3 regions of the Pannonibacter sp. I15F10I1 genome follow, and region 1 is predicted to be linked to each of the others. Evidence: predicted binding sites of a transcription regulator. Region 1 holds the regulator's gene; each other region holds the start of a gene.
The links. Region 1 encodes LexA, which represses DNA repair genes until DNA is damaged. Its sites were predicted from a motif close to TGTTCNNNNTGTGTTCNG; they were not measured.
Positions count from the first base shown of each region.

Region 2: the regulator LexA is predicted to act here: its motif matches at 1,639-1,656, upstream of IF10I1_RS06660 (ATP-dependent helicase).
Region 3: the regulator LexA is predicted to act here: its motif matches at 3,729-3,746, upstream of IF10I1_RS21140 (PA0069 family radical SAM protein).

Region 1 is NZ_FYAN01000026.1:553,750-560,949, forward strand. It holds gene adh (aldehyde dehydrogenase) at 1-766, opposite strand, end outside; gene IF10I1_RS15815 (helix-turn-helix domain-containing protein) at 1,093-2,037, opposite strand; gene IF10I1_RS15820 (molybdopterin oxidoreductase family protein) at 2,247-4,349, opposite strand; gene lexA (transcriptional repressor LexA) at 4,680-5,402, shown strand; gene IF10I1_RS15830 (DUF983 domain-containing protein) at 5,856-6,293, shown strand; gene IF10I1_RS15835 (O-antigen ligase) at 6,385-7,200, opposite strand, start outside.
Region 2 is NZ_FYAN01000008.1:155,743-162,942, forward strand. It holds gene ligA (NAD-dependent DNA ligase LigA) at 1-1,142, shown strand, start outside; gene IF10I1_RS06655 (GIY-YIG nuclease family protein) at 1,147-1,443, shown strand; gene IF10I1_RS06660 (ATP-dependent helicase) at 1,688-4,168, shown strand; gene IF10I1_RS06665 (hypothetical protein) at 4,306-4,779, opposite strand; gene IF10I1_RS06670 (response regulator) at 4,958-5,674, shown strand; gene IF10I1_RS06675 (ATP-binding protein) at 5,731-7,068, shown strand; gene IF10I1_RS06680 (50S ribosomal protein L11 methyltransferase) at 7,132-7,200, shown strand, end outside.
Region 3 is NZ_FYAN01000029.1:55,579-62,778, reverse strand. It holds gene IF10I1_RS21165 (F0F1 ATP synthase subunit A) at 1-379, shown strand, start outside; gene IF10I1_RS21160 (F0F1 ATP synthase subunit C) at 449-676, shown strand; gene IF10I1_RS21155 (F0F1 ATP synthase subunit B) at 756-1,313, shown strand; gene IF10I1_RS21150 (ATP F0F1 synthase subunit B) at 1,325-1,804, shown strand; gene IF10I1_RS21145 (ribonuclease HII) at 1,874-2,524, opposite strand; gene IF10I1_RS21140 (PA0069 family radical SAM protein) at 2,585-3,709, opposite strand; gene IF10I1_RS21135 (glycosyltransferase) at 3,816-4,502, shown strand; gene IF10I1_RS21130 (DUF4344 domain-containing metallopeptidase) at 4,624-5,397, shown strand; gene IF10I1_RS21125 (AraC family transcriptional regulator) at 5,443-6,465, opposite strand; gene IF10I1_RS21120 (cupin domain-containing protein) at 6,749-7,200, shown strand, end outside.

The DNA of each region.
Region 1 (7,200 bases):
GGTTGACGGTTGCCGCTTCCATGATCTTGCGGCCCGTGGCGGTGGAGCCGGTGAAGGCGATCTTGGCGATGCGGCCGGACGAGGCCAGTGCGTGGCCAGCTTCAGCGCCGGTGCCGTTGACGATGTTGAGGACGCCCGCGGGGAGCAGGCCGCCGATGAGTTCGGCCAGCACCAGAATGGCCGCCGGGGTCTGTTCGGCCGGCTTCATGACGATGCAGTTGCCCGCAGCCAGGGCCGGAGCGAGCTTCCAGGCGGCCATCAGGATGGAAAAGTTCCACGGGATGATCTGGCCGACGACACCCAGCGGCTCATGGAAGTGATAGGCGACCGTGTCATGGTCGATCTCGCTCATGGTGCCTTCCTGCCCGCGCAGCACACCGGCGAAATAGCGGAAGTGATCGACGGAGAGCGGAATGTCGGCGGCGGTCGTCTCGCGGATCGGCTTGCCGTTGTCCCAGGTTTCGGCGGCGGCCAGCACGTCGAGATTGGCCTCCATCACATCGGCGATCTTCAGAAGGATGTTGGCACGGTGGGCGGCAGAGGTCTTGCCCCAGGCCTCGCGCGCCGCATGGGCGGCGTCCAGTGCGGCGTTGATATCGGCGGCATCGGAACGGGCCACCTCGCAGATCCTGGCGCCGGTGATCGGGGTGATGTTGTCCATGTAGCGGCCGCTGACCGGCGGCACGAACTTGCCGCCGATGAAATTGTCATAGCGCTCGCGGAACGGTGAAACGGTGCGGAAATCCGCCTGTGCCTGAATGTTCATGCTTGTCTCCTCCAACGGGCCGCCTCCTCGCGGCCATGGGAAGAGCTTGACGCACGGCGGACGGTCTGAGGAGCCATGGCCGGGAACGGCTGCCCGCGCCCTGTCGCAGTTCTGCGACAGATGATGGCGGGTTTGTGGAAGGGGCTCATCCGCGCTGCGCTGCAGAGATTGCGGAAAGCCGTTCCACCGCAGCTTCTCACCTTGTCATTCCCGCGCAGGCGGGGATCCAGTAACCGCAGCATTTGACATCATTTCCGCCCGGGTCACTGGATCCCGGTCTTGCCGCTGCGCGGCAAACCGGGATGACATGACCAGAGGTTTCCACCTCACTCCTTCGCCAGTTTCCGGTGAAGCGTCGCGCGGGAGAGGCCGAGGGCGCGGGAGGCGGCGGAGACGTTGCCCGAGGCCCGGGCCAGCGCCCGGTGCAGCACGGCGCGCTCCGCATCCTCCAGCCGTTCATGCACCGGCAGGCCGAGAAGATCGGCGAGCGGACGCGGGTTTGCGGCAGGATCGGCAGTTAGGCCCAGCAGAGCCCGCGCCCCGCGTGTGGCGCCGATGACGAGATCATCCTCATCCACCGCCACAAGCGCGGCAAGGCCATGCGTGCCACCGCCCGGCACCAGCACCATACGGGCCTTCGGAAAAGCGGCATGGAAGAGGTCGGCCTCCACTTTCTGCGCCGTGTTCTGCACCGTCTGGCTGATGAGGCTGAGCACGGCGGCGGACACGTCCTGCTCGGCCGTGGACACATCGATCACCGCCGCCAGCTGGCCGCCGGCATCATGCACGGGGGCGGAGGTGCAGGTGAGGCCAATGTTGCGGGCAAGAAAATGCTGGTCCCGGTGGATCGTCACCGCCCTGCCCTCGGCAAGGCAGGTGCCGATACCGTTGGTGCCGGCTTCCGCCTCGGACCATACGGCGCCGGTCCACAGGCCGGAGGCGGCGAAATCGCGGTCCTCGGATGAATTGCCGCGCCGTTCCACCGCGATACCTTCCGCGTCAGCCAGCACCACACAGGCGCCAAGGCCGCCGATGGTCTGGAACAGCCAGTCGAGATGGGGCGCGGCGGTGGCCACGAGCCCGCCCATGCGCTCGCGCACGAGGGCAAGCTCCTGCTCCGTCAGGCGCGGCTCCACCCGGCGTTTCACCGGATCAAGGCCATGGAGATGGGCCGAGCGGGCCCAGGAAGCGGCAATGGGCGAGCGCGCCGCCTGCCCGCTGGCAAGCGCCGCCTCGATACGGCTCTGATGCTGAGACGTCACCGTGGGCATGTCTGGTTCCTCCCGCAAGGCTCTGACAGCCTGCATCCTGCCCGAAGGAACAGGACGCAGGCCGAAGCCCCTGAGGCGGCAGGCATCACTCCCGGCGGGCCTTTGTTGCAAGGACGCGGATCTCTCCCTTCCGCGAGCCTCAAGCCCCCAATGCGCACCATGCCGCAAGGAAAGACTAGCAGCTTCGCCGCGCCCACGCCACCGGCGGATTACACGGCCGGGCGAACCCACACGGCGCAGTCATGGAAGGCGGCGCCGCCATAGGGGGCAATGGGCTCGGCGCCGATCAGCGTGTTGATGCCATTGCCGTTTTCAAAGGCCGTGTTGGGCCAGATGCCTTCCGACACCACCGTGCCGGGGGCCAACCCCTCCACATGGCGCAGATGCAGCCGCACCTCGCCGCGCCGGTTGCCCAGGATAACGCGGGCGCCATCCTCCAGCCCTGCAGCAGCGGCTTCATCGGGACGCATCCAGACCTCCGGCCGGCCGCCTTCCTTCTTGGTGGAGCCCGGCGTTTCGGTGAAGCTGGAATTGAGGAAGGAGCGGGCGGGCGCCGTCACCAGCCGGAACGGATGCTCCGCATCGGCATTCTCCACCGCGTTCCAGTAATCCGGCAGGCGCGGCATGGCGGCGTGGGCGCCGAAGGGCTTGCCGTTTTCCGGCCGGTTGGGCGCTGCGGTGAATCCCCAGTCCACCTTGAAGTGATACTTGCCGTCCGCATGGCCGAAGCCATCGAGATAATGAGCGGTGCGGAAGTCCGGCTGCAGATCCTTCCAGCGCCCGGCCTCCAGTTCGGCCAGCGTGCCATAGCCGGAATTGACGAGCATCCAGTCCACGTGCTCGCGGGCGCTCATGTGGAAGCCGGGATGATCCCTTGCATCAAGACGCTTCGCCAATTCGTTGATAACGAATATGTTCTCCCGCGCCTCGCCCGGCGCATCCGTCAGCTTGGGGCCAAACAGCATGTACTGGTGGCCGCCGCCCCGGTAGATGTCGTCATGCTCCAGAAACTGGGTCGCGGGCAGCACGATGTCGGCATAGCGCGCCGTGTCCGTCATGAACTGCTCATGCACCACGGTGAAGAGATCCTCGCGGGCAAAGCCCTGTTTCACCAGTGTCTGTTCCGGCGCGACGGAGACCGGATTGGTGTTCTGGATCAGCAGCGCCGTCACCGGCGGGCCGCCGGCCAGCGCCTCCCGGTCCCCCGTCAGCACGCGGCCGATGAGGCTCTGGTCGAGGAACCTTGTGCCGGTGCGCAGGGAACTGCCCTCGACCATCGACTTGTCGAGCCTGTAGATCGCCCCGTTGTTGTGGAAGGCCCCGCCCCCTTCATACTGCCAGGAGCCGGCAACAGCTGCGATGCTGGCCGCCGCATGCATGGAGACAGCGCCGTTGCGGCTGCGGGTAAAGCCATAGCCAAGACGGATGAAGGTACGCTTCACCTCGCCGATCATCCGGGCGAGCTGCGTGATCTCTTCAGCCGGAACGCCGGTGATCCCTTCCGCCCATTCCGGCGTGCGGGTGGCAAGATGCGCCTCCAACTCATCCGGGCAATCGGTGTAGCGGGCAAGATACTCCCGGTCGGCCAGACCGTCGCGGAACAGCACATGCATGATGGCACAGGCCAGCGCCGCATCGCTGCCGGGCTTCAGCACGATCCCGATATCCGCCTGCTTCATCGTTTCGGTGCGGTAGACATCAACCACGATGATCTTCGCACCACGCGTCTTGCGGGCGGTGATGGCGTGGGTCATCACATTCACTTGGGTTGCCACCGCATTGGTGCCCCAGATGATGATCTGGTCAGCCTTCATCATCTCGCGCGGGTCCGGCCCGGCCAGAAGCCCGGTTCCGGCCACATAGCCGGTCCAGGCCGGATTGGTGCAGATCGAGGAAAACTGCTGCGAATAGCCCTTGGCATGGCGCAGGCGGTGGATGCTGTCACGCTGCACCAGCCCCATGGTGCCGGCGTAGTAATAGGGCCAGACCGCCTCAGGCCCGTGCTTTGCCTCCGCCTCCAGGAATCGCGCGGCAATAAGGTTCAGTGCCTCGTCCCAGGAGATGGGCTCGAACCGCCCTTCCCCCTTCGCCCCAACGCGGGCCATTGGCGTCAGCAGCCGGTCCGGGTGGTACAGCCGCTCCGCATAGCGCGCAACCTTGGCGCAGATGACGCCCGCCGTGTAGGGATTGTCCGCCGCCCCGCGCAGGCGGCCGATGCGGCCCTCTGCCGTCACCTCCACATCCAGCGCGCAGGTGGAGGGGCAGTCATGCGGACAGGCGGAATGGGCGGTAATGGTGACAGGCTTGTTCATCGTCGGTCTTTTCGGGGTCCCGGTAGCGCCGCCCCAGAGCAGAATGCCGTTTGAGGCAGGGTGAGGCCATCTGCGAAGCGCAGGCAGCGCGGGAGCTGTGTCTTCTTCTTTCGCCAGCTTTCGGGACACCGGCGCATGAAGTCAAGCCGGGCCCGCAGGCAATTGCACGCAAGGAACCGTTCTGCCGGGAAAAGGCGCAGCGGCGGTGTGTTGCCTTGAGTGCATGCGACAGGAACATCCCGCTAACCTCACCTTAAGACTTGTGGAACACAGTGAGAACAGCTAAGGTACGTTCATGATTTGTACCAGACCCTCCAACGGGGACCTCACATGCTGACGCGCAAGCAACACGAACTGCTGATGTTCATTCATGAGCGCCTGAAGGAATCCGGGGTTCCGCCGTCCTTTGACGAAATGAAGGACGCACTGGACCTCCGGTCCAAGTCCGGCATTCACCGTCTGATCACGGCGCTGGAGGAGCGTGGCTTCATCCGCCGCCTGCCCAACAGGGCGCGCGCCATGGAAGTGGTCCGCCTGCCGGATTCGGTCACCCCAGGCCTGTCTTCGCCGCGCGGCAAGGGCTTTGCGCCGTCGGTTATCGAGGGATCGCTCGGCAAGGCCTCTGCCCCGGCCGCCGCTCCGGCCGCCCCGGTGGCGGAAAGCGCCCCTCACTTCACCTCCATCCCGGTCATGGGCCGCATCGCTGCCGGTGTTCCGATCGAGGCGATCCAGACCCACAGCCATTCCATCTCCGTGCCGCCCGAGCTGATCAGCCGCGGGGAGCACTATGCGCTGGAAGTGCGCGGTGATTCGATGATCGAGGCCGGTATTCTGGATGGCGACACGGTGCTGATCCGCAAGACCGACACGGCCGAAAGCGGCGACATCATCGTGGCACTGGTGGACGACGAGGAAGCAACGCTCAAGCGCCTGCGCAAGAAGGGCGCTTCCGTTGCGCTGGAAGCTGCCAATCCGGCCTATGAAACCCGCATCTTCGGTCCCGGCCGCGTGCGCATCCAGGGCAAGCTTGTGGCCCTGTTCCGGCAGTATTGAGCCGCTGCTGCCCGTTCGACACGCTTGAAGAATGCCGGAGACACTGTTTCCGGCATTTCTGTTTATGGCAGCACGCGGCACGCACCCGGCAGACTTGCGTCACCGGCAACTGGGCGGGCCCGTGCGGTGCCTGCGCGCATGCGAGAGCAATTCCGGCAAAGGCGGCACCGGTTTCGCGTCCGGAATCGCATGAAAACAGACAGGCAGAGCACGGCCGGCCGCTCCGTTTTCATCGAAAGGGCTTCAGGCATGTTGCGCCAGCCACTCAAAGCCTTGATACGGGCGGTGCAGAATCGTCCGGACCAAGTTCCCGCCGGGCACAGGAATAGCTGGCCTGCCCTCCCCTTGCCCCCTGCGTCAAAACGCATCTTGCTCCGGACGCGTCTGCGCCGCAGTTAGCGGGTAAGGAATTATCCTGATTTGCCGCAAGCCGGCCAGCACAAGGAGGCCCTCATGACCATCGAGACATCCGGCCAGTGGCCAGCCCAGTCGCCCGCCCATGTCGGCGTGCGCGGCCGTTGCCCGCGCTGCGGTCAGGGGCATCTGTTCAAGGGCTTCCTCACCCTTGCCCCGTCCTGTGAAGTCTGCGGCCTTGACTACAGCTTCGCCGACCCGGCGGATGGCCCGGCCTTCTTCGTCATCTGCTTTGCCTGCGTTCCGAGCGTTGCCTTCGCCATGTGGCTGGAAATTGCCTACACGGCGCCCTATTGGGTCCACCTCTTCACAACGCTGCCGCTCCTCCTCCTCACCTGCATCCCGCCCCTCCGCCCCCTCAAGGGCTGGCTGGTAGCAAGCCAGTATATCTACAAGGCCGAGGAAGGCAGGCTGGTGACGGATACGCCGGCCGAAGACAAGACGGCGGGAGGAGCAAGGCCCGGTCCCGAAACCTGAAAAGGCCGCCTCATGCCAGGAGTTTCGATGCTCACACCTCACGCCTTGAAAAGGCTCGTGCGCCGCAAGGATTTGTCCAACTCTCAATGAGTCAGGCGGATTGAGAGCCGGCAGCAAGCTCCGGAGCAGACCGGACTGCTTCAGCCCGCCCTTTCACCATGAAGGGCACCGCTGTGAGGATCATCAGGCTGAACCACCAGCCCTGCCATGCCCCATGGCTCACAACCGCGACACTGTAGGTGACGGCCAGAGTGACGGTTGCCGCCGCGAGGCTCGCGCCCTGAAGGTGGCCCGCGCGGCGGAACAACAGGGCAAGCGCTGCAGCGAACAAAGCCGCCCCGGCCAGCCCCAGTTCGAACCAGATTTGCAACGGCGCGTTATGGCTGTGCCCGAAACCAAGCAGGTATTTTCTCTCAGGTGAATATCCGGCAGCTTCGGGCAATTCGTCTGCCACTTTCGAGGCTTCCATCCCATATCCCAGCCAGACATGCCCGGGCAGCAAATTGGCATATTCCGTCCAGATGAGCCCGCGTATGGTCAGCGAGGTGTAGCCGACCTTTTCGTGGACGGCCTGAGGGATCATGTCATTCACATGGCCGACAATGAGCGGCATCAAGACAAAGGTCACAAGAGCGCCACCGGTCACGACCCTGTAGATAGCCCGCGGCCAGACGAAGGCCGGAACGGTCAGCAGTAGGATGACAAGCACGCCGAGCTGCGCCGACGAGCTGTCGGATTGAAAGCATGACACAGCTGCAAACACCAGCAGTCCGGCCAGGGGCAAGCGGCGGCGCTGTTTCAAGACCACGAGAGCGGCAAACGGCAGGAACATGGCGATTGCAACGGCCGCGCGGTTCAGAACGTAGTTGTCAGGATCTGCGCGAAGTTCTGCATTCAGCACGCCGCC
Region 2 (7,200 bases), on a different contig from region 1:
CGATCCTGCGCGATATCGAGATCCAGGTCGGCCGCACGGGCGCGCTGACGCCTGTCGCCAAGCTTGAGCCGGTGACGGTGGGCGGCGTGGTCGTCTCCAATGCAACGCTGCACAACGAGGATTACATCAAGGGTATCGGCACCGATGGCGAGCCGATCCGTGGCGGGGTGGACCTGCGCATCGGTGACACGGTGCAGATCCAGCGCGCGGGCGACGTGATCCCGCAGGTGATTGCGGTTGATCTGGAGCGCCGCCCGGCGGATGCCGCGCCCTTTGCCTTCCCGGACGTATGCCCCGCCTGCGGCAGCCACGCGGTGCGGGAGATCAACAGCAAGACGGGTCGTCCGGATGCTGTGCGCCGCTGTACCGGCGGCCTCATCTGTCCGGCGCAGGCTTCCGAAAAGCTGAAGCACTTCGTCTCGCGCAACGCCTTTGACATCGAGGGGCTTGGCGACAAGCAGGTCGACGCCTTCTTCGCCGAAGGGCTGGTGCGCAGCCCGGCGGAGATCTTCACGCTGGAAGCGCGTGACAAGCAGGCACTCACCAAGCTGCGCAACCGCGAAGGCTGGGGCGCAGTTTCGGCGAAGAACCTGTTCGAGGCGATCAACGCCCGCCGCCGCATTGATCTCAACCGCTTCATCTTTGCCCTCGGCATCCGTCATGTGGGCGAGGGCAACGCCAAGCTTCTTGCCCGCGCCTATGGTTCCTTCTCTGCCTTTTCCGCAGCCATGGAAGCCGCGCAGGACCGCAGCAGCGAGGCCTGGGCCGAACTCAACGCCATCGACGGCATCGGCGAAACCGTGGCCGAGGCGGTGGTGCAGTTCTTTGGCGAAGATCACAACCGCGAGGCCCTTGCCGCGCTTCTGGCCGAAGTGACACCACAGGACGCCGAGAAGATCAGCGCCGAAGGCTCGCCGGTTGCTGGCAAGACGGTCGTCTTCACCGGTTCCTTGGAGCGCATGACCCGCGACGAGGCAAAAGCCATGGCGGAGCGGCTCGGCGCCAAGGTGGCCGGCTCCGTGTCGAAAAAAACCGACCTCGTGGTGGCCGGTCCGGGTGCAGGCTCCAAACTCAAGACGGCCCAGGATCTGGGCATCGAGGTGATCACGGAAGACGGCTGGTTCGATCTGGTTGGCGGGTGAGGGGTTGGGAGAGAGAGGCTATTATTTCGTCTATGTCCTCGCCTGCCAGATTGGCGGCACGCTTTACATCGGTGTGACCAATGATCTTCTCCGCCGCATTTCGGAGCATCGAGAGGGCATCGGAGCAGGGTTCACATCGCGTTATGGCGTGCACAGGCTTGTCTACTATGAGCCTTTTGATGACGTTGAGCAGGCCATCTTGCGGGAGAAGCAACTCAAACGCTGGAACCGGTCCTGGAAGATCAGACTGATCGAAGAACAGAATCCGCATTGGCACGATCTCTTCCCCGGCCTCATGTAAGCCTCTCCGTTGTCATCCCGGTTTGGCGCGCAGCGGCAAGACCGGGATCTAGTAGCCCCGGCGCATGAGATATCAAACACCGGGGCTACTGGATCCCCGCTTGCGCGGGGATGACAGTGGCATAGGTGGCCAACCGCAGTTCTCTGATCTCCTTTCCCCATTATATTCCCCTCAAAGCCTCGCTCTTGCCGTGATTGTTGCTATATTGTTCTCCATGAAATGCACCCGAACCCTGGCTGGATGAATGACTGTGCCTCCCGGTTTTTCCGACGACTGGAGCGATATTGACGCTGAGTATGATGCCGGGTTTGGGCCGGGATCTGCGCCTGTTGCAGCCCACAGGCCGCAGGGCGGCGGCATTGCGGCGCGGGCTCTGGCGGCGCGGCAGGGGGCTGGCCAGCAGGGCGGGGCGCCGGAGTATTTCGAAGGCCTCAACCCGGAACAGCGGCTGGCAGTCGAAAGCGCCGACGGGCCGGTTCTGGTGCTGGCAGGGGCAGGCACGGGCAAGACCCGGGTTCTGACCACCCGCATCGCGCATATTCTGGCAAGCGGCCGGGCCTATCCCTCGCAGATCCTTGCGGTGACCTTCACCAACAAGGCGGCGCGCGAGATGAAGGAGCGCATCGCCCGTTACGTGGGCGAAGGCGTGGAGGGCATGGCGTGGCTCGGCACGTTCCACTCCATCTGCGTGAAGATCCTGCGCCGCCATGCGGAGCTGGTGGGCCTCAAGAGCAGCTTCACCATCCTCGACACCGACGATCAGCTGCGCCTGATGAAACAGGTGATCCAGGCCGAGGGGCTGGATGAGAAGCGCTGGACCGCGCGCATGTTTGCCGCGCAGGTGGACAGCTGGAAGAACCGCGGCCTGACGCCGAAGGACATTCCGGAAGGCGAGGCACGCTCCTTCGGCAATGGCAAGGGGCGCAAGCTTTACGAGGAGTATCAAGACCGGCTGTCCGTGCTCAATGCTGCGGATTTCGGCGACCTGCTGCTCCACTGCATCACCCTGTTCAAGACCCAGCCGGATGTGCTGAAGGATTTCCAGCGCCGCTTCCGCTACATGCTGGTGGATGAGTATCAGGACACCAACGTCGCCCAGTATCTGTGGCTGCGGCTGCTGGCGCAGGGCAATGCCAATATCTGCTGCGTGGGTGACGACGACCAGTCGATCTATGGCTGGCGCGGGGCGGAGGTGGACAACATCCTGCGCTTCGAGCACGATTTTCCCGGCGCGCTCGTCATCCGGCTGGAGCGGAACTACCGCTCCACGGCGCATATTCTCGGCGCGGCCTCGCATCTGATCGCCCACAACGAGGGGCGGCTTGGCAAGACGCTCTTCACCGATGACAAGGATCCGGAAGCTGAAGCCGTTACGGTCGCTTCCGCCTGGGATTCGGAGGAAGAAGCCCGCTCCATCGGCGATGAAATCGAGGCGCTGCAGGGCAAGGGGCATTCGCTCAACCAGATCGCCATTCTGGTGCGCGCGTCCTTCCAGATGCGTGAGTTTGAAGACCGCTTCATCACGCTGGGGCTGAATTACCGGGTCATCGGCGGCCCGCGCTTCTATGAGCGGCTCGAAATCCGCGATGCCATGGCCTATTTCCGCTGCGTGGTGCAGCCGGCCGATGATCTGGCGTTCGAGCGCATCGTCAATACGCCCAAGCGCGGCCTTGGCGAGGCGACGCTGAAGATCGTGCATGAACTGGCCCGGGCGCAGCGCATTCCGCTGATCGAGGCGGCAACGCAGCTGTGCCGCACGGAAGAAATCAAGCCCAAGGCGCGCAAGGCGCTCACGGATTTGCTGGCTGATCTCGACCGCTGGCGGGCGCAGCTCACCCGCGTCAAGCATTCCGAACTGGCGGAGATCATTCTGGACGAAAGCGGCTACACGGCGATGTGGCGGCAGGACAAGTCCGCAGAGGCGCCGGGCCGGCTCGACAACCTCAAGGAACTCATCCGCTCCATGGAGGAGTTCGAATCCCTGCCGGGGTTCCTCGAGCATATCGCCCTCGTCATGGACCGGGATTCGGCCGACGCGGCCGATGCCGTCTCCATCATGACGCTGCATTCGGCCAAGGGGCTGGAGTTCGACACGGTGTTCCTGCCGGGCTGGGAAGAGGGGCTCTTCCCGCATCAGCGGGCACTGGACGACGGCGGCCGGGCCGGGCTGGAGGAAGAGCGGCGGCTTGCCTATGTGGGAATCACCCGGGCACGGCAGCGGGCCAAGATCTGGTTCGCCTCCAACCGGCGCATCCATGGCTCCTGGCAGTCGAGCATTCCCTCGCGGTTTCTCGATGAGCTGCCGGAGGATCATGTGGAGGTGGTCGAAAGCTCCAGCCGTTATGGCGGCTACAGCGGCGGTGGCTATGGCGGGGGCGGCAGCTACGGCGTGTCACGCTTCGACAGCCGTGATGCCTTCCAGAACACCTATTCGACGCCGGGCTGGCAGCGGGCGCAGAAGGCGCGGGCGGGCGGCGAGGATTACGGGCGGCGTGGCGACATGCGCTCTGCCCGCAGCCGGGCGCAAGGTCCGCTGACCATCGAGGGCGAGCTGGTCGCCCGCTCCGTGGCGGACAAGCCCTCGGAGTTCGAGATTGGCGAACGGGTGTTCCACATCAAGTTCGGCTATGGCGCGATCCGGGCCATCGAGGGCAACAAGCTGACCATCGACTTCGAGAAGGCCGGCGAGAAGCGGGTGATCGACAGCTTCGTCGAGCGGCATTGACGCCAAGTTTTTCGATGCCGGCGAATCGCGCCTTGTCATGGCTCAGGCGCCGCACGCCGGATCAGCAGAAAAAAGGCCAGCGCTCTGTCATGCGCTGGCCTAACCCTGCCCCTGTTATTGACGCCGCATGCTGAGTTTCAGGCGGTATAGTCGACGATAAGGGATGTGGAAGACGCTACCGTGTTTGTTCCGGACGCTGAATAGCCGGTCTTTGTCTGAAGCTCTTCCAGCAGTTTCGCCAGAATGTCCTCAGTGGTGTCATCATCTTCGGTCATGGGCGGCATGCCGCCGCTGCCGCCCGGAGGCGGGGGAGGGGCCATTTCACCGCTTTCGAACAGGGACGCCAGTTCGTCCGCCTGGTCCTGTGTCAGCGTGCCGGCTTCCACCTGTTCAGACAGCAGGCTCTCAAGCTTTGCCTGCATCTCTTCCTGGCTGGGCGGAGCTGATGGCGCGGAGCCGCCAGGCCCCATTTCTCCATCAATAGCTTCCAGCGCGGAGAGCATTGCGTCCATGTCGCTGGACGTGATTTCTCCGGAACTTACCTGCTCCGTCAGCTTGGACTGAAAATACTGCTGGGGAGACTGAATGCCCGATGCACCAATGGACATCATGATTGCAGCCTTTCCTTTTGCTTGCAATATAATGAACAGTGAATGGCAAAGGTTAATGCGAAATTAATGAATTATTTCTCGTTCTTTTCTTTATTTTTCTAAGGAAACTACGGAAATCAAAAGAAATAACCGACGAAAAATAATTGAAATGCGGCGCAGTTGAGTCATATTGCGGCTCATGAAACAGACTGAACATATCCTCGTTGTCGAGGACGACCCCGAAATCGGCGAACTGATTGACCAGCATCTGACGGGTCAGGGCTGGAAGGTGAGCCTCGCGCGCCATGCAGGCGAGATGGAGCGTGTGCTGCACAGCGCGCGGATCGATCTCGTCGTGCTGGACCTCATGCTGCCCGGCGAGGATGGCCTGAGCATCTGCCGCCGCCTGAGAGGCACCAGCAGTATTCCGATCATCATCGTTTCGGCCAAGGCCGATGACTTTGACCGTGTGATCGGTCTGGAAGTCGGGGCGGATGACTATCTGCCCAAGCCGTTCAACCCGCGCGAACTGATTGCCCGTATCCGGGCGATGTTCCGCCGCGTTGAAATGGGGGCGGCGACCCCGGCTGTCTCCGGCAAGAAGCTGGGCTTTGATGGCTGGGTGCTTGACTGCGAGACGCGCCATCTGTTCAACCCCAAGGGCGCGCTGGTCAGCCTGACGCCGGCCGAGTTTGATCTGTTACAGGTGCTGTGCGAGCGCCATGGCCGTGTCCTGAGCCGCGAACAGCTGGTGGAACTGACGCAGGGCATCAACGTCAGCATGACGGGCCGCAACATTGACATTCTGGTGAGCCGACTGCGCAGCAAGATGGATGCGGCGGGCGCGCGGATGCAGTTTATCAGGACTGTCCGTGCCGGTGGCTACGAGTTCGTTGGAGAGGTGAAGCCAGCTTGATACGGGCCCTGGCATGGTTATGGCCGAAGCGCATTGCCCCGCAGATGCTGCTGGTGATGATCTCATCTCTTGCGGTTCTTGTCATATTTGCAGTCGCTGCGATCACTCTGATCCGGCCTCAGGGGCCGAATGCGAAATTGTCGCTGCATGCCATGCGCGCTGCGGCGGCGGCCGTCCGTCTTGATGAGGCTGATCCGGCTGCCCGGCAAGCTATTCTGGAGGACGTTCGGGCTGACTATCCGGAGCTGAAGCTGACGATCTCTGCTTCGGCAGAGATCGATCAGATGACGGAGCGGCTGCCGCCTTTCTGGCCGCTCGCACCCGGAGCTGTGACAAAGGGGGTCGAATTTCTCGGTGTCCTGCTGCATGGGGACGGGGCGGACGGATCCGGCGGGAGACCGGATGATCAGGCCAATGACAGCCGGGTTCCGCAACTGGTTTTCCGCTTGTCCAACGGCACGCTGGTGGAAAGTGACATGCTGCCGAGGGACAGGCCACCGATCCTGGGTGATCCCCTTTTCCAGTTGCTCATCTTCCTGATCATCAGTGTTTCCATGCTGCTGATCTGGGCCCTGCGCACTCTGGTGCGGCCCTTGTCCGACCTGTCAAAGGCGGTGACCAGCTTTGGCGAGAACACCACAATCCTGGCGCCGCTCGCCGCGCGCGGGCCGCAGGAAGTGCGGGATGCGGCACTTGCCTTCAACCGGATGCAGCAGCGGATCCACGACCTGATCGAGCGCCGCACCCAGATGCTGGCCGCAATCAGCCATGACCTGCGCACGCCTTTGACCCGTCTGCGCCTGCGGCTCGAACTGATCGAGAATGAAGACCAGCGCCGCCGCAGTCTTGCTGATCTCAAGGTGATGGAAGCCCAGATCGACGGCGCGCTGACGTTTCTGCGGCAGGGCCGCACCGGCGAAGCCTCCGTCTGCATTGATGTTCCCAGCTTGCTGCAAGGCATTCGGGATGAATATGAGGATGCAGGCCATGTGATCGGGCTTGAGGCAGAGGGTGACATCAAGGTTCTGGCCCGGCCCAGCGAGCTTGTCAGGGCTGTCGAAAACCTGGCCGGCAACGCCTTGCGCTATGCGGCTGACGGACAGGGCGAAGTGACGGTGATGCTCACTTCCAGGGATGGCAGGGCCGTCATCGACGTCATCGATCATGGACCAGGCATTTCCTCTTCCGAGAAGGAGCGCATGCTCCTGCCCTTCGTGAGAGGGGACAGTGCCCGGTCCATCGGTTCTGAGGCGGGGACCGGATTTGGCCTCGGGTTGTCGACCACGCTCTCCATCGTGGAAGCCCACGGCGGGCAGCTTGAGCTGCTTGATACGCCCGGTGGGGGGCTCACGGCCCGCATAACGCTGCCGCTCGCTCCAGCGGCGCCCGAATAGGCTGGCTGTTTGGGGCCGCTGGCGTTATATCGGCCACGTCATTGCCAAGCTGCCGAGGATTTCATGCAGACTGTGAGAGTGCGGATCTGTGCCGCCGAACTGGAAGCCAAGCGTATCTACGGGATCGTGGAA
Region 3 (7,200 bases), on a different contig from region 1:
GATCCTGACGGTCACGATCTACGGCTTCGCCCGTCACGGCCTGCACTTCCTGCACCTCTTCGTTCCGGCTGGTGTGCCGGGCGCACTGGTGCCGCTTGTTGCGCCGATCGAAGTGATCTCGTTCCTCTCCCGCCCGATCAGCCTCTCGGTTCGTCTTTTCGCGAACATGCTGGCGGGCCATATCACCCTCAAGGTGTTCGCCGGGTTCGTTGTCAGCATGAGCGCCATGGGTGCAGCTGGCATGTTCGGGGCCGTCCTCCCGCTCGGGATGACGGTGGCGCTGACGGCACTGGAGTTCCTCGTTGCGTTCCTGCAGGCGTATGTGTTCACGCTGCTGACCTGCATGTACCTCAACGACGCCCTTCATCCGTCTCACTAAACTCACCAACTCATGTGGCCGCAAAGGCCGCCTGACAACGCTGACAAACGTCAATTAGGAGCACGTGTCATGGAAGCAGAAGCAGCAAAGTTCATTGGCGCTGGTATCGCCGCTCTCGGCATGGGCCTCGTCGCCCTGGCTCTGGGTAACATCTTCTCCAACTTCCTGTCGGGCGCCCTGCGCAACCCGTCCGCTGCTGATGGCCAGTTCGGCCGTCTGGTGTTCGGCTTCGCCGTGACCGAAGCTCTGGGCATCTTCTCGCTGCTGATCGCCCTTCTGCTCCTGTTCGCCGTCTAATCGTCCCTAACGGCGTATTGGAACGAATGAGACCGGGGGCGGCGCACCTGCGCCGCCTTCCCGGTATCTGGAGGCGATAATGGCAGGCGAAACCCATACTACTGTGGACGGGCAGGTTATCCTGGACGTTCCGGCGGCAGAACACGGGGCAGGTTTCCCGCCGTTCGACCCGACTCATTTTGTCTCGCAGCTGTTCTGGCTGTTCGTCACCTTCCTGGTCTTCTACTGGATCATGAAGAATGTGGCTCTGCCGCGCATCGCTGGCATTCTCGAGGACCGTCACGACCGCATCGCGGGCGATCTGTCGGAAGCCGAGCGCCTGAAGCGGGAGACCGACGAAGCCATTGCCGCTTACGAGCAGGCCCTGTCCGAAGCCCGTGCCCGTGCACGCGGCATTGCACAGGACACCCGTGAAAAGCTCAAGGCTGAGACGGATGCACGCCGCGCCACCGCCGAGCAGGGCCTTGCGGCCAAGCTGGCAGAGGCCGATGCGCATATCTCGTCCATCAAGGACAAGGCTCTGGCCCAGGTTGGTGAAATCGCCAGCGAGACATCTTCCGCCCTGGTGGAAGCTCTGATCGGTGTGGCTCCGGCCAAGGCTGAAGCAGACGCTGCCGTTCAGTCTGCGGCGAAGTAAGGAGACCGGTCATGGATGCATCATTCTGGGCACTGGTCGGCCTGATCCTGTTCTTTGTCCTGATCGCCTGGCTCGGTGTTCCGGCCAAGATCACGGCAGCGCTTGACAGCCGCGCAACCAAGATCCGCACGGATCTGGAAGAAGCCCGCAAGCTTCGTGAAGAAGCTCAGGCGCTTCTGGCCGACTATCAGCGCCGCCGTCATGAGGCGGAAGCGGAAGCTGAAGCAATCGTGGCTGAGGCCCGTGCAGAGGCAGAGCAGCTGACGCTGGAGACCACCCGGTCTCTGGAAGAGCTGATTGCCCGGCGCACCAAGTCTGCCGAAGACAAGATTGCCCAGGCCGAAGCCCATGCCATCGCGGAAGTGAAGGCAAAGGCTGCTGATCTGGCGGTCGCCGCTGCTGAAAGCATGCTGGTGGCCAAGGTGACGGGTTCCGTTGCCGAGGGTCTGACGGCCAAGAGCATCGAGCAGGTCAAGGCTGGCCTCAACTGAAGCCTGCCGGATCACTGATCTCATGAAAGCGGCCCCTGCGGGCCGCTTTTTTGTTGGGTAAGGTGAAGCTCAGTCCCGCACGGCTGCAGCCACGGGCCGGAATGACATGCGGTGCAGGGGGCAGGGGCCGAGCACCGTTAGGGCAGCGGCATGGGCCGGTACGCCATAGCCCTTGTGCACGGCAAAGCCATAGCCGGGAAAAAGCCCGTCCGCCCGTTCCATCATCCGGTCACGGGTGACCTTGGCAACGATGGATGCCGCAGCAATGGCAAGGCACCGCCCGTCGCCCTTGATCAGCGCCTGCCCGTCCACCCCGAGCCCCGGCGGCACATCGCGGCCATCCACCAGGACATAGCCAGCTTTCCGGGAGAGACCCGCCACGGCCCGGCGCATGGCGTCCAGCGTTGCGGCACGGATGTTCATCCGGTCGATTGTGGCGGCCGAACTGCTGGCAACGCTGACGAAAGCCGTGGCACAGATCTCGTCATAGAGGGCATTGCGCCGGCTCTCGGTGAGCTTCTTGGAATCGTTCAGGCCCACCGGCAGGTTTGAGTAGTCGAGGATCACGGCAGCGGTGACGACCGGCCCGGCCCACGGTCCGCGCCCGGCCTCGTCCACGCCACACAGTGCGCCGCGGAGGCCTGCGGCATGTCCGGCTTCCAGCGCGGCATCCAGTGTGTCGCCGAATCGCAGATCAAAAAGGGAGGGGGCCTTGCTCATGGAGCGGATCGTGATGATTCCCGGCCGCAATGCAAGAGCAAGGACCAGTAACGTCCCAGATCAGAACAGGGAGAGCTGCACGCCGCCCACCTGCGGCGGGGTGAAAAGCTCCGTGTTCAGCTTCTTGCGCCGTTGGTTCAGCCCCAGCCGCTTGCAGGCGAGGCTGAAGCGTTGGCCGATCTGCTGGGCATAGGGGCCGAGCCCGCGCATCCGCTGGCCCCATTCGGCGTCATAGTCCTTGCCGCCGCGCATCGAGCGCAGGATGTTCATCACATGGCGGTAGCGGTCCGGCCGGTTGCGCAGCAGCCAGTCGCGGAACAGTTCGGACACCTCCAGCGGCAGGCGCAGCAGGATGTAACCGGCCTCGGTGGCGCCATGCTCTGCGGCGGCTTCCAGCAGCGCCTCGATCTCGCTGTCCGTGAGGGCCGGGATCACCGGCGCCATCATCACGGAAGCCGGGATGCCCGCTTCCGACAGCCCCTTCAGCGCGCCAAGACGCCGGTGCGGGGCGCTGGCGCGGGGCTCCAGCGTGCGCACCAGGTCCTTGTCGAGCGAGGTGATGGACAGCGCCACCTTGGCCAGACCCTTCTCCGCCATGCGCGACAGGATGTCCGCATCGCGCAGCACCAGCGCCGATTTGGTGACGATGGCGACCGGGTGATTGTAGGTCTCCAGCACCGTCAGGATCTCCCGCATCAGCTTGTAGCGCCGCTCGATGGGCTGGTAGGGGTCCGTGTTGGTGCCGATGGCGATGGTGCGCACCTGATAACCGGGCCGTGCCAGTTCCCGCTCCAGCAGTTCGGCTGAATTGGGCTTGGCAAAGAGCCGTGTCTCGAAGTCGAGGCCGGGGGAGAGGCCCATGAAGGCATGACTGGGCCGGGCAAAGCAGTAGATGCAGCCATGCTCGCAGCCCCGGTAGGGGTTGATCGAGCGGTCAAAGGAAATGTCGGGCGAGGAATTGCGCGTGATGATGGTGCGGGCCTTCTCTTCCTGCACCGTGGTCTTCAGCGGCGGCAGATCGTCCGGCGTCTCCCAGCCATCGTCAAAGCCTTCGCGCTGCTGGCGCTCGAAGCGGCCCGGCATGTTGAGCGCGGCCCCGCGCCCGCGCCGCAGATCCTCATCGAGGCGCAATGCGGCCATGGCAGCTTCCCGGGTGTCCTGTTCCGTCTGATCAATCCGCGCCATGCTTCAGCGACTCTCCAATGAGAACATAAGCAGAACATTAGCTGAAAATGCAAGCCGGGCAAGGCCTCTCTCGCCAGACCCCCGAAAAGGCGCTACAACCCGTTTCATGATCAGTGTTGTCCTTGCCACACATGACAATGAAGCCCAGCTGGCGCATGCGCTGACGGCCCTTGTGCCGGGCGCGGCGGATGGCCTCGTGCGCGAGGTTCTGGTTGTGGATGGCGGCTCGTCCGATGCCACGCACAAGGTGGCGGATGCGGCCGGTTGCGAGTTCGAGGTGCTGGCGAAGGGGGAGGGCGCACGTTTTGCGCACGGAGCGGCGCTGGCGCGCAAGTCCCCCTGGCTGCTGTTTCTCAATGCCTCCACCGTGCTGGAACACGGCTGGCATCAGGATGTGCAGACATTCATTGAGCGGGTGGAACGCTCCGGTCAGGCGAACCGCTGCGCAGCCGCTTTCCGGCTGAAGCTGGATGCCTTCGGCTTCGGGGCGCGTCTGTCCGAGTTCGGCGCGATGCTGCGCAGCCGGATCCTGGCGATGCCGAACGCGGATCAGGGGCTGCTGATTTCACGCAGGTTCTACGAGGAGCTGGGCGGCCATCGGGATCTGGCCGGGATGGCGGATTTCGATCTGGTCCGCCGCATTGGCCGCAGCCGCATCCGCCTGCTGCGCAGCAGCGCCATTGCCGGGATGCCGGGCGGGGAGGCGCGGACGGGCCTTCGCCGCGCCGCTGCGCGCATGGCCGTTGCCGCGCTGCGCGTGCCGCCAACCCTTGCGGCACGGCTGCACGGCTGACCGGGATGTTTCTGCGCCTCCCAGGTGCCCGGTGCCGTCAGGCAGCTGTGGCCCTGCCGGGAAGCGGATATGTGATTGACGGGAATGTGGCACCAGCTCAACGCCGGAGTTCTATGCTCGAATGAGGCTCATTGCATTTGCGCTCGCCTTTGCTCTCGGCTTGGCTGCGGCACGCGGAGATGAGGCACGCGACAGCTTCATCCAGTCCAACATCATTTCAACACTTTACCACGAATTCGGCCATGCCCTTGTGGATGTGCTGAAGCTGCCGGTTCTGGGGCGCGAGGAAGATGCGGCCGACGCTCTGGCCACGCTGCTGATCCATCAGCTGTGGGAAGAGGATGCGGCGGTCACGATCGTCTATGATACGGCCTATGCCTACAGTCTGGCCCATGACGAGGCGGAGCGGGAAGGCGATGGGCCGGTCTATCACGGCCAGCACGGAACGGACCTTCAGCGCTACTACATGCTTGTCTGCCACTTCTACGGCGCCAATCCGGATGAGCGCGCCGAGGTGGCGCGTGAGCTGGAATTGCCCGAGGAGCGGATGGAAGACTGTCCCGATGAATGGGAACTGATGGCTTCCTCCTGGGGCAGGGCCCTGGACACAATCGGGAAGACATCCGGGAACAAAGGCAAACTGGTGCTCGTGCCGGGAAAGGGCGGCGAGCCGGCCCGCTCGTTGGTTGCGTCGGAAATCAAGGATCTCAACGCGCTTTTCAGCCTGCCGGTGACGGTGCGAGTGCGGATCGAGGAGTGCGGTGAGGCCAATGCCTTCTACTACCCGGGCGAAAAGGCGATTGTCGTCTGCACCGAATATGCCGAGGACCTGGGCCGGATGTGGGACGAGGCCCCTGATGAGACACAGGACGAAACAGCCGGCACCGGGGAGTGACGCCCGCGCTCTCTGGCACGCGTCTCACGCTGCTGGCACAGCTTTTCAGATGATGCTTTTGCGCAGTGCCCGCAGGGTTTCAGCGGGTGTCTCGCCGAACAGGTCCCGGTAGGCACCGGCAGCCCGACCGGCATGCTGCAGCCCGCAGGCCTGCATCAGCGTGGTGATATTGGCCGTTCCATCCCTGCGGCCGCGCGCGGCCATCAGGTGCTGGCGCAGCATGCTGAGCCGCCGCTCCTGAAGCGCCTGCGATATCGTCTGGCCCCGCTCGGCCTGAAAGGCGAGCTGCAAGGCGCGCAGGCTGTAGCCGCAGGCGCTGGCCAGCTCAGCGAAGTCAATGGGATCTGCCAGATGGGCATCGATGTAGTCGAGCGCCCGCGACACTTTGTGCCCGGCGCCCGCGATGTCCTGAGGCGTGGCGCAAAGCCTGTCCCGCGCCGTGCCTGCATGGGTCCACAGCAGCGCATGGGTGGTGGACCAGCCCAGCCGGTTCAGCGCCTCTGCTCCGGCCGGATCACCGCGGGGGATCTGGTCAGCCAGCCGGGCCAGCGCAAGGATTTGCGCCCCCAGCGTCCGCCCCGGCTCGCTGTCGAGCCGCAGCTGCGGATCAAAGACGATTTCCTGCGCCTCGCTCCCCGTCAGCGCGGCGAACATGTCCTCCACCGCCTGCCGCTCCAGCTTGAGGATCACCTGCCCGCAGCTGGCCTTCCAGCGCATCAGGCTGGGCCGGGTGGGGGAGAGAACGGAGGCCGCGCGTGCGGCCCCGGTTGTGACCATCTGGCTGCCGATGCACACTTCCGCACCACTGGTCAGCGGAATCTGCACCAGAAAGAACCGCTCCAGACAGCCCGGATCAATCTCCACCTCGCCGCCATAGGCAACATAGTTGATGGAGCCGCCGGAAAAGGCGCGGCTGTTGTGGCAGGCGAAGAAGTCACGTCCATGATCGCGCGGACGCAGGCGATGGGAGCAGAAAATCCGCCCGACCTCCTCCGCTGCCTGGTCCACGTCCTGCGTCGCCACCCGGGCGTGGCCGGAAAGTGGCATCTGGATCGCTTGCATCTGCATGGTTTGCACCAGCGTTCTCTGGCCCGTCCCCTCGGCTTTTTTCGCTCATTGCTGGACCAGTCAGTACAAATGCTAACACCGGACAGCCGGCGAAGGAAAGCGGTAAACGGCGGTTTTTCGCGCAGCGCATGAAGCCTTTCGCCCAGCGGATAGACGGGAGGGGGCAGAAGCGCGTCTCGTAGGGACAGGCCGGAGACAGGCACGGGGCAGGACCCCGTTACAAGTGCCGCCCGGCCAGAGGAGAACAGCGCGCCCGCAACGGGCCAGGACGGAGAGAACCAGCATGAAGACCGCCATTGCGAACATGGTTCAAGTGAACACGGAACCCGGCATCACCCGCGCCGGAACCGGCCTTGATGAGGTGGAGTGGAGCATTCTCGGCCATACCTACTGGATGAAATCCGAGGGCGAGGCCTGTTTTTCCTTTGAAACGCTGGACCCGCCCGGCACCTTCGTGCCGCCGCATGTCCATCCGACGCAGGATGAATTCATCTATGTGCTGGAAGGCCGTTTCGATCTTTATCTGGGCGGCGAGCACCATGTTGCCAATGCGGGCGATGTGGTGCGCATGCCGATGGGCATTCCGCACGGCTATTACAATCTCACCGGCAAGCCCACCCGCGCCATCTTCTGGGTGTCGCCTGCCCGGCGCCTGCGCGAGCTCTTCGACAATCTGCACAATGTGGGTGATCCGGCTGAAGTGGTGCGCCGCTCAGCCCTGAGAGAGGTTCACTT